4 regions of the Pseudomonas sp. NPDC077186 genome follow, and region 3 is predicted to be linked to each of the others. Evidence: riboswitches for the same ligand, from Rfam matches in the RefSeq annotation. Region 3 holds a riboswitch; each other region holds the start of a gene.
The links. Region 3 has a riboswitch for cobalamin ahead of cobO (cob(I)yrinic acid a,c-diamide adenosyltransferase). Riboswitches for the same ligand answer to the same signal wherever they lie in the genome.

Region 1 (3,032 bases), on a different contig from region 3:
CGTCATACAGCGCCGATTCGGCGAAGGCGCCGGGAGCGAGCACGCGGCCGACCAGGATCAGCGCGGTGCGGCGAAAGTCCTTGGCGGCGACCTTGGCCTCGATATCGGCCAGGGTGCCCTGCACCCAGTCCTGATCCGGCCAGCTTGCTCTGTGGATCACCGCGATGGGGCAGTCGGCGCCGTAGTGCGGCAGCAGGTCGGCCACTATGGCCGGCAGCTGACGCACGCCGAGATGGATGGCCAGGGTCGCGCGGTGCCGCGCCAGGTCGTGCAACTGCTCGCCCTCGGGCATCGGCGAGGTGCTGCCGTAGCGGGTGAGGATCAGGGTCTGGGCGACGCCCGGCAGGGTCAGCTCGCTTTCCAGCAAGGCGGCGCAAGCGGCGGTGGCGGTGACGCCGGGGACGATCTCGAAGGGAATGCCGAGGGCACGCAGCTCGCGAATCTGCTCGCCGATGGCGCCGTACAGCGAGGGGTCGCCGGAGTGCACGCGGGCCACGTCCTGGCCGCGTTCGTGCGCCTGGCGCAGCAGCTCGATAATCTCGCTCAGGTGCAATTCGGCGGTGTTGACCACTCGTTCGGCGCTATTGCCCGCAATAACCGCTTCCGGTACCAGCGAGCCGGCGTACAGGATCACCGCGCACGAACGGATCAGGCGCTGGCCCTTGACGGTGATCAGCTCCGGGTCGCCGGGGCCGGCGCCGATAAAGTAGACGGTCATGCTGCGGGTTCTCTGTCGAAAGTGGCCAGCGCACAGGTGGCGTTGGCCGTGCGGTTCTTCTCGCCGAGCAGACGAGGCGTGGCGCCCAGGCGGGCGGCCAGGCTCAGGGCACAGGGCTCGGCCACCGCGGGGCTGCCGGTGACGGACTGCACCAGGGCGCTGCCGCCGGTGGCCGACTGCTGAGGCGCGAGTTCTTTGCTGCTGAAGAACTGCAGCCTCAGCTTCAGCTGCTCGGCCAGTGCCTGCAGTGCCGTCTCCTCGCGCTTGTGGGCGATGCTGGCCAATCCGGCCAGGTTATCCACCGTCAGCTTATGCTGGCTCAGGCTGTGGATAAGCAGGGCTAGCAGCTCGTCCAGGCTGCAGCCACGGCGGCAACCCAGTCCGGCGACGACCTGGAGCGACGAAGCTGAGCGGGGTTCGGAAGGGGGAGGCAACATAAGCGCTGTTCGGGCGGAGTGGCGGCGTAGCTCAACATGACGCTCCCCACCGGTCAACCGCGATTGACCGAGCGCCGCGGCCTGCGTAGCCTTCTCGCGTTCGAGGTTCTGCCCGGCATTGCCGCCGGGAAGCTAAGAGGGAACAGGGTCGATGCCCTGGCTGCCCCCGCAACTGTAAACGGTCGAAATTCCTTCGATACACCACTGCTCAACAGCGGGAAGGTGAAGGATGCACAAGCGTGCAGACCGTGAGCCAGGAGACCTGCCTCGATTGACCAGCCATTTGCTCGGACGGGGTGATCCGACGCGGCCAGCACGCCCCTGCGTGCCCGCCTGCGCGTACCCGTCCGTCGAACTTACCGACGCCACGGGGCCCTTCATGAAAACCCTCGCCAAACTGCCTGTCACCATCGTCACCGGTTTTCTCGGTGCCGGCAAAACCACCTTGCTGCGCCATCTGCTGGCCCACGCCGAAGGCCGCCGTATCGCGGTGATCGTCAACGAGTTCGGCGAGTTGGGCATCGACGGCGAGATCCTCAAGCAGTGCGCCATCGGCTGCAGCGAGGAAGAGGCCATGGGCCGCGTCTTTGAACTGGCCAACGGCTGCCTGTGCTGCACCGTGCAGGAGGAGTTCTTCCCGGTGATGCGCGAGCTGGTGGCGCGGCGTGGCGACCTCGACCATATCCTCATCGAGACCAGCGGCCTGGCCCTGCCCAAGCCGCTGGTGCAGGCCTTCAACTGGCCGGAAATCCGCAACGCCTGCACGGTCGATGCGGTGATCACCGTGGTCGACAGCCCGGCGGTGCTCGCCGGCACCTTCGCCGCCTTCCCCGATCAGGTGGACGCGCAGCGCCAGCTCGACGCCAACCTCGACCACGAATCGCCGCTGCACGAGCTGTTCGCCGACCAGCTGGCCAGCGCCGACCTGGTGATTCTCAACAAGGCCGACCTGCTCGACGCCGAGGCGCTGGCCGCGGTGCGCGCCGAGGTGGCCGAGGAGCTGCCGCCGGCGGTCAAGGTGATCGAGGCGCACGGCGGCGAGCTGCCGCTGGACGTGCTGCTGGGCCTGAACAGCGAAACCGAGCTGCATATCGACAGCCGCCGTACCCATCATGACGATGAGGACGAGGACCACGATCACGAGGAATTTGACGCGTTCCACGTGGAACTACCGCAGGCCGAGGAGGCGCGCCTGCTGACCGCACTGAAGGACGCGGTGGGCAAACACGGCATCCTGCGCGTGAAGGGCTTCGCGGCCATCCCTGGCAAGCCGATGCGCCTGCTGGTGCAGGGTGTGGGCCAGCGCTTCGATCGCCACTTCGACCGCGCCTGGCAGGCCGACGAGCCGCGCCTGAGCCGCCTGGTGCTGATCGGCCAGCAGCTCGACCGCGCGGCCATCGAGGCCGAGCTGAAGGCGGCGCTGGCCTGAGTGATGGTGGGAGGGGCTTTAGCCGCGATTCGGTTCGCGGATAGTCACGGCTAAAGCCCCTCCCACAGAACCAACATGCACCTACTGCGCACCCAGCCCGGCGCCCAACTGCCGGCCGACAGCATCGCCGACCTCGGCCAGACCCCGGCCGAGTTGGTGATCCTCTGCACCGGCGATTCGCACCTCTCCCTGTTGGCCGAAGCCGCCCGGCAACTGCCGGAGGACTACCCCAGCCTGCGCCTGGCCAGCCCGGCACAGCTGAGCAACCACGCCTCGGTGGACCATTACGTCGAGCAGGTGCTGCAGCATGCCAAGGTCATCCTGATCTCGGTGCATGGCGGCGTGAGCTACTGGCGCTACGGCGTTGAACGCCTGGTGGAGCTGGGCGCGCGCGGCGCCAGGGTGATCATGGTGCCGGGCGACGATGCGCCCGACCCGGAACTGAGCG
Region 2 (3,032 bases), on a different contig from region 3:
CGCGGCGCGCCGGCCAGCGCGCCGACTGCAGCGGAGCGCCTGGATCCGGCGCTGATCGGCACCTGGATCCACGAGAAGCAGATCAACAGCGGCGGCGCCAACTTCGCCTCGTTTTCCACCCTGCTGACCCTGCAGCTGGGCGCCGACGGCAGCGTCGCGCAGTGGAGCCTGGCGGCCGGCGGCGGCAGCGACTGGAGCTTCAACAGCCCGGGCGAGCTGCAATACCGCGGCCGCTGGCGCAGCGACAACGGCGTGCTGCTGGTGCGCCTGGACGGCGCCGCCGACTACCAGCCCGCCGCTTACTATCGCTTCAGCGACCCCTACCTGGTCACCGAGAGCAATACCGGCAAGATGATCTGGCAGCGCCGCCAGTAGCGCTGCGGGTCAGGCGGCCTGGTGCAGGCGCACGTTGAACAGCGGGCCCTGGCTGAAACGCGCCAGCGCCTTGGCCGCGGCCAGCACGCCCAGATCGATCAGCGGCTCGACCAGGATCACGCTCATATAGGCCAGGCCGAAGCTGCCCACCGCGGCCAGGTTATCCGCGGCGAAACCCTGGCCGTAGAAAGCCCAGAACGCCACCCAGGCGACGATGCCGCCCTGGTAGGCGGTCGACAGCGCCAGCGCCTGCTTGTAGGAGAGATCCACGTAGGCGGTGCCCGGCGCGACAATGCGCTTGGCCAGCAGCTGGATGCCCCACAGCGGCAGCAGCAGGGTGGTGACGTTCATGCCGTACTGCGGCAGGTCGAACTGGGCGAACAGCAGCCCCTGCAACAACAGGCCGGCGGCCAGGCCGATGGCCGCGGCGCCGGCGCCGAACAGCAGCAACAGGGTCGAGCCGAGGATCAGGTGCACCTCCGAGACACCCACCGGGTGATGCGGCAAGACCTCGAAGAAGCAGAACACCAGGGCGGTGGTCAACAGGCTGCGCAGCGCCAGGGCGACCGCCCCACCGTTGTCGCGGATGGCATCGCGGGCGAGTTGGGCGGTCAGGCCGAAGCCGGCGACGGCCGTGGCGTAGCTGAGCAGGATCTTGGCGCCTTCGACGACGCCGGGTTCGATATGCATAAGGGTTCCTTGGTCGCGCCCACCGCGCGACGATCCGGATGGAGGGGATGGGCGCAAGCGCCCGACGGCGATGGCAGGTCTCCTGGCTCGCGGCTCGACCCTTCGCCCGCCTTCCCGGCCGGTGGGCCAGTGGCATATGGGCGTCGTTCGCCGCTTACAGTTGCGGGGGCAGCCAGGGCATTGGCGACATGCGCCGCACCCTGTTCCCTTTTCATCCGACCCTGGGGCCGGAACCATCGGCGGCCACCTTACCCGGCGGCACGGACAAAAGACAGTGCCCGGCGTCTTAGGCCGTATGACGCAAGCAGGTGAAAAGGCCACTGGCGTTGGCACACAGCTGCCCCTGAGCGTCGTGCAGCGTGGCCTGCACCGCGACCTGTCGCCCGTCGCGCTGCAGCACGCGGGCTTCGGTACGTAGCGGCAAGGCCGCCGGGCCGATTGGGCGCAGGTAATTCACCTGCAGGCTGGCGGTCACATAGACCTCCTCGGCGCTGGCCTGCGAGTACACCGCCAGCCCCAGCGCCGCATCGAACAGCGTGGCGGTGTAGCCGCCATGCACACCGCCGAGCGGATTGAAGTGCACGGCCGGCGGCTGACTGCTGAAGCCCGCCACCCCGGCTGCAGCCTGCAGCTGGGAAATGCCGTAATCGGCACCGATGTCACCGGCCAGCCAGGCCCGTAACCGTTCAAAGAGACTGGCGTGCATGTTCATGCCTTAGATCAGCTGCGGCATGCTGCGCGCCAGCAGTGCTTCGACGTCGACGCCGCGCGGCAGGGTGCCGTAGACGCGGCCGCGGCCTTCCAGGCGGCTGGCGATAAAGGCGTCGCTCACCACGCTGTTTCCGGCCTCCAGCAGCAGCTTGGCCTGCAGCGCCACGGCCACGTCCTCGGTGAGCTGGCGGGCGCGGTACTGGATATCGGCGGTATCCGCAAAATCGGCCTTCAAGCGCTGGATATGCGCCTTCAGCCGCGCATCGCCGTGGCCGTCGCCCAGCTCGGCGAACAGCGCACCGAGCACGCCGGGCTCCTTGGACAGGGCGCGCAGCACGTCCAGGCATTGCACGTTGCCCGAGCCCTCCCAGATCGAGTTGACCGGCGCCTCGCGATACAGGCGCGGCAGGATGGTTTCCTCAACGTAGCCGGCGCCGCCCATGCATTCGCTGGCCTCGTAGACCATCTCCGGCGCGCGCTTGCAGATCCAGTACTTGCCGACGGCGGTGACCAGGCGGGCGAACTTGTCTTCCTGCTCGTCATGCAGGTGATCCAGCGCGCGGCCCATGCGCATGGACAAGGCCAGCGCCGCCTCGCTTTCCAGCGCCAGGTCGGCCAGCACGTTCTGCATCAGCGGCTGGTCGGCGAGCAGCTTGCCACCCACCTGGCGATGCGCGCAGTGGTGCGCGGCCTGGGTCAGCGCCTGGCGCATCAGGCTGCTGGAGCCGACCATGCAGTCGAAGCGGGTCATGGCCACCATCTCGATGATGGTCGGCACGCCGCGCCCCTCCTCGCCGAGCATCCAGGCGAAGGCGCCGCGGTACTCCACCTCGCTGGAGGCGTTGGCCCAGTTGCCCAGCTTGTTCTTCAGGCGCTGGATATAGAACTGGTTGCGCGTGCCGTCCGGGCGGTGGCGCGGCAGCAGGAAGCAGGACAGGCCCTTGTCGGTCTGCGCCAGGGTGAGGAAGGCGTCGCACATCGGCGCCGAGCAGAACCACTTGTGCCCGACCAGTTCGTAGGCCTGCCCCGGCCCGCCGCTGCCGACCGGGTAGGCGCGGGTGGTGTTGGCGCGCACGTCGGTGCCGCCCTGTTTCTCGGTCATGGCCATGCCGATGGTGACGCCGCTCTTCTGCTCCATCGGCAGGTTGCGCGGGTCGTACTGGCTGGAAAGGATCTTCGGCAGCCACTGCTCGGCCACGTTCGGTTGCAGGCGGATGGCCGGCACGGCGGCGAAGGTCATGGTCAACGGGCAGCCG
Region 3 (3,032 bases):
GCGAATGGTGGTAGCTGTGGCCGCGCAGCTCGCCCTCCGGCAACTCCACTTCCTGCAAAGCCAGGGCGGTCAGCCGTGGTTGCAGCGCGGCGCGGCCGGCCAGCAGGCCGAGCATGCGACCGCTGGCGCCCTGCTTGTCGGCCAGTTCGTCGAGCAGGTAGAGCATGCCGCCGCATTCGGCGAGGATCGGCTTGCCGGCCCGGTGATGGGCACGAATCGCCGCGGCCATGGCCTGGTTGCCTTCCAGTTCAGCGAGATGCAATTCGGGATAGCCGCCGGGCAGGTAGAGGCTGTCCACCTGCGGCAGGCCGTCGCCCGCCAGCGGCGAGAAGAATTCAATTTCGGCGCCCAGCTCGCACAGCAGATCGAGGTTGGCCTGATAGAGAAAGGCGAAGGCGCCGTCGCGCGCCACGCCGATGCGCACGCCGGCCAGCAGCGGCTCGACCGCCCGCGGTGGTGGCGCGGCGAAGCGCACTGGCGCCGGCAAGGCCACCTCGGCGCTGGCGGCCAGGGCATCGGCGGCGGCGTCCAGGCGCGTGTCGAGGTCGGCCAGTTCCTGCGCCTGCACCAGCCCCAGGTGACGGCTGGGCAGCTCCACCGCAGCATTGCGCGGCAAGGCGCCGTACCAACGAATGGTGCTCGGCAACGCAGCGCGCAGAATCTCGCCATGGCGCGCGCTGGCCACCCGGTTGCCGAGCACCCCGGCGAACGGCAGGTCGGCCTGGAAGGTCGCCAGCCCATGGGCCAGGGCGCCGAAGGTCTGGGCCATGGCCGAACCGTCGATCACCCCCAGCACCGGCACGCCGAACTGCCGCGCCAGGTCGGCCGCCGAGGGCTGGCCGTCGAACAGGCCCATCACCCCTTCGATCAGGATCAGCTCGGCCTCGCCCGCCGCCTGCCAGAGCAGGCGGCGGCTTTCGGCCTCGCCGACCATCGCCAGGTCGAGCTGGTACACCGGCGCGCCGCTGGCGCGGGCGAGGATCATCGGGTCGAGAAAGTCCGGGCCGCACTTGAACACCCGTACCCGCCGTCCCTGGCGGCTGTGCAGGCGCGCCAGGGCGGCGGTGACGGTGGTCTTGCCCTGCCCTGAGGCGGGCGCGGCGATCAGCAGCGCCGGGCACTGGCGCGAAGTCAAAACTCGACCCCCTTCTGCGCCTTCACCCCGGCCTTGAAGGCATGCTTGACCAGGCTCATCTCGGTCACCGTATCGGCCGCCTCGATCATCCCCGGCAAGGCGCCGCGCCCGGTCACCACCACGTGCTGCAGGAGCGGCCGTGCCTGGATATCGGCGAGCACCGCATCGAGCTGCAGATAACCGTGCTTGAGGGCGATATTCAGCTCGTCCAGCACCACCAGGCCGACGCCCTCGTCGTTCAGCAGGCGCTGCGCAACGGCCCAGGCCTCGCCCGCCTTGGCGATATCGCGCTGGCGATCCTGGGTCTCCCAGGTGAAGCCCTCGCCCATCACGTGGTAGCTGACTTCCTCGGGGAAACGGCGAAAGAAGGTTTCCTCGCCGGTGCTGGCGGCGCCCTTGATAAATTGCACCACGCCAACCCTGATGCCGTGGCCGAGGGCGCGGGCGACCATGCCGAAGGCGCTGCTGCTCTTGCCCTTGCCATTGCCGCTGTGCACCAGCAGCAGGCCGTACTGGTCCTGGGCCTGGGCGATCTTCGCGTCGATCAGCGCCTTCTTGCGCGCCATGCGCGCCTGGTGCCGGGCGTCGCGTTCGGTCAATGCGCTGTCGCGCGGGATCGATTCGCTGTCGCGTTCGGTCGATTCGCTCATCGAGGTTTCCTGGTCTGCGGGCATCCGGGCGCAGGCCGCCGTGCACGACTGGCAAGCTGGCATGGCGGCATCGTTGCGCTCCCGAACACACTGGGCTGGACAAGGCAGGCGGAGAACGGCGCGCGCGGGCCACCGGGAAGGCGAGCCCGCACGCCAGACAACGCCCTCCGCGATGCCGTGGACTGCAGCAGGCCGGTCTCCGGGCTTGTGAGCGAGCCTCGCGGGCTAGCGCCGCGCCTTCCCATGCACGAAGCACAGTGGCAATAGAGCGGCGTTTGACTCACCTACCGTTGCGGGGGCAGCGCCGGAATTTGAACCGGCTTCCCTGTTTCACCTCGTACGCGCGTGGCGTCGGGCACCTGAAGCAAGGCGCGCAGGGTAGAGGCTGGGAGGGTTGGGCGTCAACGCCACGGCGGCTCAGCGCTTGCGGCACAGGGTCAGGCCGTCACCCAATGGCAGCAGCGACAGCTCGACGCGCGCATCGTCCCTGAGCGCCCGGTTCAGCGCCTGAATGGCGCGGGTGTCGGCACTGTCCGGCTGCGCCTGTAACACCCGGCCGCTCCACAGGGTGTTGTCGAACAGCAGCAGGCCGCCCTGGCGCAACAGGCGTAGCGCCTGTTCCAGGTAGGCCGGGTAGTTGGCCTTGTCGGCGTCGACGAAGATCAGGTCGAAGTCGCCCTGCCCTTCGCCCTCCAGCGCCGCCAGGCTGTCCAGCGCCGGGCCCAGACGCCACTGGATACGCTCGGTCAGCCCGGCCTCGGCGAAGTAGCGGCGGGCGGTGGCGTTGTAGTCGCCGGGCAGGTCGCAGCAGATCAGCTGGCCCTGCGACCCCATGGCATCGGCCAGGCAAATGGCGCTGTAGCCGGTGAAGGTGCCGACCTCGACGATCCGCCGGGCGCCGAGCAGGCGCACCAGCAGGGCCATGAACTGGCCCTGCTCCGGGGCGATCTGCCAACGTGCCTGGCTCAGCTGCGCGGTTTCCGCACGCAGGCGGGCGAGCAGCGGCGACTCGCGCAGGGAGACGTCCAGCAGGTACTGGTAGAGCGCGTCGTCGAGTTGCAGGCTGCGCTGGGTCACGGATTGCGCGCCAGTTCGGGGGCGAGCACGCGCTTGGCGTCCAGATAGGCGCGCTGCCAGTAGCTGTTGTCCAGACTGTCCAGGCGCACCGTACCGCCCGAAGACGGCGCGTGGACGAAACGTCCCTCGCCGACATAGATGCCGGCATGACTGACGCCGCGCCCGCCGTT
Region 4 (3,032 bases), on a different contig from region 3:
AGAGAATCGGCGCGCCAGCCAGCAGCGCCGCACGACCGGCCGCGCCGGCACCGGGGGAGAAGCGCAGATCCTCCACCACGTCGACCATGCCGCAGGCATGGATCACCCGCACGGCGAGTTTTTCCAGGTCGGCGGGGATGCCATCGAGGTTGGCTTCGGCGCGGATGGTGGCGAAGGAGCGGCGGTAGATTTCCTGGCCGTCGCGGATGTAATCAAGCATCGGGGGTTCCTGCGGGGTGTTGGCGGGCGAACCAGGCGCCAACCTGGTCGATGGTCATGGCGGGTGCCAGCAGGCGGCCGAAACCGGGCGTTTCGGGCGTGCGTTGGTAAAGCTGGTAGTGCTCGGGCGTGCTGGCCAGCAATGTGTAGGGCTGCACCCTGGCGCTGGCGCAGCTGCGCGGGCAGGCGCTGAGGTGCACCTGCGGGCGTGCGTGGCTTGCGCGCAGCAGCTCGGCCAGGTGCAGGGCATGGCGCTTGCTGTCGGACAGGCCGCGGGCGCAGGCGGCCGAACCGGTGCAGGCGACCAGGCCGAGCAGCGGCTCGTCGGCGCGGACCAGCAGGCCCAGGTCGCCTAGCGCGGACAGCAGCTCACCGGCGCTGGCCTCGGGGACGTTGCCCAGCAGCAGGCCCTGCCAGGGCGTCAGGCGCAGTTCGCCGTCGCCATGGCGTTCGCTCAGCTCGGCCAGCGCCAGCAGCTGTTCGGCGTGCAGGCGGCCGAGGCGGGCGCCGGCGGCGACCATGCACAGGCCATTCTGCGCCTGTGGATAAATCCCTGCCGGCGTGCGCTCGACGGTGGCGGCAGGCTGCCAATTGGCCGGTGGCGGCTGCAGGGGGAAATTCAGGCGCGCCTGCAGGCGCCGTAGCAGTTCATCCGGCGAGATATGGCCGAGCAGCTGGCGCATACGCGACTGCTCGGGCGTGGCCAGTTCGAGAAACAGCAGCAGCAGCTGGCGCACCAGCTCGAGCGCCTGGGGCGCCTCGATGCGCGCCAGCGGCGCGTCATTGGGGCAGCCGGCCAGGCCCAGCAGCAGGTGGCGCTCGTCCTCGGCGGCCAGCCACAGGTCGTGGGGGTGTTCGCGCATGGCCAGGGCCTCGCCGCCGTCCAGCTGCAGGGCGAACTTGGCCGACAGCGTCTGCAGCGCCGGGCTGTCCTGCAGCAGGTCGAGCAGCTGGCCGGCCAGCGGGCGCAGGTCCATGCGCGCCTGCGGGTCGAGGCCGGCGGCGGGGCTGAGCAGCAGGTTGCGCACATCGTCGGCGGCGGCCACGCGCGGGCCGAGGCCGGCGCCGAGCAGGGCGTCGATCAACGTGCCTTCCTGGCCGGGCAGCACGCCGCGGATCTGCAGGTTGCTGCGGTTGGTCAGCTCCAGCACGCCGTTGGCGCAGTGCCTGGCCGCCTCGGCAATCGCCCGCGCCTGAACGCTGCGCAGCACGCCGCCGGGCAGCTTGATGCGGCAGATGCCGCCGTCCAGCGCGGGGACGATGCGCAGCAGGCCGGGGCAGGCGGAAGGGCGAACGGGCGCGGGCAAAGGGGTCACCTGTGGCTAACGACGCGGCGACCGAACCAGCGAAATCCGCCCACGGGGGATTCCATGGCATCGGTACACCCCGCCCGATGTTGGCACTCGCGACCAGCGTTCGTCGGCAGGTCTCCTGGCTGACAGGTCTTCGTCCGCCGCGCCTTCCCGGTTACCCAGTGGCCGATTGCATTGGACTCGCTGTTTACAGTTGCGGGGGCAGCCACGGTGAACCGTGTTCCCTCTTGGGGAATTTCTGAAATGGCCATTTACCGTCACTCCCGCGAAGGCGGGAGCCCAGGTACTACTGAGATTCTGGCTTCCCGCCTGCGCGGGAATGACGACTATTTCAGAGTTTCCTTAGGCCCTTTACTGAGTCGTATCGACTCATGGGGCACCGACGAAGGCGCTATTATGCCCGCTTTGCCCGGAGCGCGGACAGGCGCTCCGTCGGGCCTGTGCGAGGACATTGGATGAAACCCTGGTTGACTCTGGTCGGTATCGGCGAAGACGGCTACCCCGGCCTGGGCAAGGCCGCGCGTCGTGCCCTGCTGGCGGCCGCGCGCATCGTCGGCGCGCCGCGCCAGCTGGCCTTGCTGCCGCCGTGCATTGGCGCCGCGCGCGAGACCTGGCCGAGTCCCTTCGACCTCGAACCGCTGCTGGCCCGGCGTGGCGAGGCGCTGTGCGTGCTGGCCAGCGGCGACCCGATGTTCTATGGCGTCGGCGCCAGCCTGGCGCGCCAGCTGGCGGCCGACGAGCTGCGGGTATTGCCGGCGCCGTCCTCGGTGTCGCTGGCGGCGGCGCGCCTGGGCTGGCCGTTGCAGGAGGTGGAGGTGCTGTCGCTGGTCGGCCGGCCGCTGGCCACCCTCAATTCGCGGTTGTTTCCCGGCGTGCGCCTGCTGGTATTGAGCGCCGCTGGCGATACGCCCGCGCAGGTCGCCGTAGCGCTGCGTGAGCGGGGCTTCGGTGCCAGTCGCCTGTGCCTGCTGGAGCACCTGGGCGGGCCGGATGAACGCCGCCTCGATGGCCTGGCTGAAAGCTGGAGCCTGCCGCGCGGCGCCGACCTCAACCTGCTGGCCGTGGAGTGCCTGGCCGACGCCGGAGCACGCCTGCTGCCACCGACCTGTGGTCTGCCTGACGACGCCTACCGCCACGACGGCCAACTGACCAAGCGCGACGTGCGCGCAGTGACCCTGGCGCGCCTGGCGCCGCTGCCCGGCGAGCTGCTGTGGGATGTCGGCGCCGGTTGTGGCTCCATCGGCATCGAGTGGATGCGCGCACACCCGGCCTGCCGCGCCATCGCCATCGAGGCCAACGAGGGGCGCCAGGCGCATATCCGCCACAACCGCGATGCCCTCGGCGTACCTGCCCTGCAGCTGGTCGCCGGGCATGCGCCCGAGGCGTTGGATGGATTGCCGGCGCCGGATTCGGTCTTTATCGGCGGCGGCGTCACCGTGCCCGGCGTGCTGGACGCCTGCTGGGCCGCGCTCAAGCCCGGCGGGCGCTTGCTGGCCAATG

Region 1: it holds a riboswitch for cobalamin, as region 3 does, so the genes downstream of both, cobW (cobalamin biosynthesis protein CobW) here and cobO (cob(I)yrinic acid a,c-diamide adenosyltransferase) in region 3, are expected to answer to the same signal.
Region 2: it holds a riboswitch for cobalamin, as region 3 does, so the genes downstream of both, ACIGKL_RS09690 (energy-coupling factor ABC transporter permease) here and cobO (cob(I)yrinic acid a,c-diamide adenosyltransferase) in region 3, are expected to answer to the same signal.
Region 4: it holds a riboswitch for cobalamin, as region 3 does, so the genes downstream of both, cobG (precorrin-3B synthase) here and cobO (cob(I)yrinic acid a,c-diamide adenosyltransferase) in region 3, are expected to answer to the same signal.

The regions. Positions count from the first base shown of each region.
Region 1 is NZ_JBITWE010000003.1:567,647-570,678, forward strand. It holds gene cobM (precorrin-4 C(11)-methyltransferase) at 1-718, opposite strand, end outside; gene ACIGKL_RS14645 (cobalamin biosynthesis protein) at 715-1,155, opposite strand; cobalamin riboswitch at 1,242-1,440, shown strand; gene cobW (cobalamin biosynthesis protein CobW) at 1,535-2,584, shown strand; gene cobN (cobaltochelatase subunit CobN) at 2,660-3,032, shown strand, end outside.
Region 2 is NZ_JBITWE010000002.1:227,819-230,850, forward strand. It holds gene ACIGKL_RS09685 (hypothetical protein) at 1-375, shown strand, start outside; gene ACIGKL_RS09690 (energy-coupling factor ABC transporter permease) at 385-1,065, opposite strand; cobalamin riboswitch at 1,120-1,318, opposite strand; gene ACIGKL_RS09695 (PaaI family thioesterase) at 1,352-1,777, opposite strand; gene ACIGKL_RS09700 (acyl-CoA dehydrogenase family protein) at 1,781-3,032, opposite strand, start outside.
Region 3 is NZ_JBITWE010000007.1:49,136-52,167, forward strand. It holds gene ACIGKL_RS22150 (cobyrinate a,c-diamide synthase) at 1-1,135, opposite strand, end outside; gene cobO (cob(I)yrinic acid a,c-diamide adenosyltransferase) at 1,132-1,785, opposite strand; cobalamin riboswitch at 1,958-2,163, opposite strand; gene ACIGKL_RS22160 (O-methyltransferase) at 2,203-2,862, opposite strand; gene ACIGKL_RS22165 (C40 family peptidase) at 2,859-3,032, opposite strand, start outside.
Region 4 is NZ_JBITWE010000003.1:579,950-582,981, forward strand. It holds gene ACIGKL_RS14685 (precorrin-8X methylmutase) at 1-220, opposite strand, end outside; gene cobG (precorrin-3B synthase) at 213-1,526, opposite strand; cobalamin riboswitch at 1,623-1,806, opposite strand; gene cbiE (precorrin-6y C5,15-methyltransferase (decarboxylating) subunit CbiE) at 1,988-3,032, shown strand, end outside.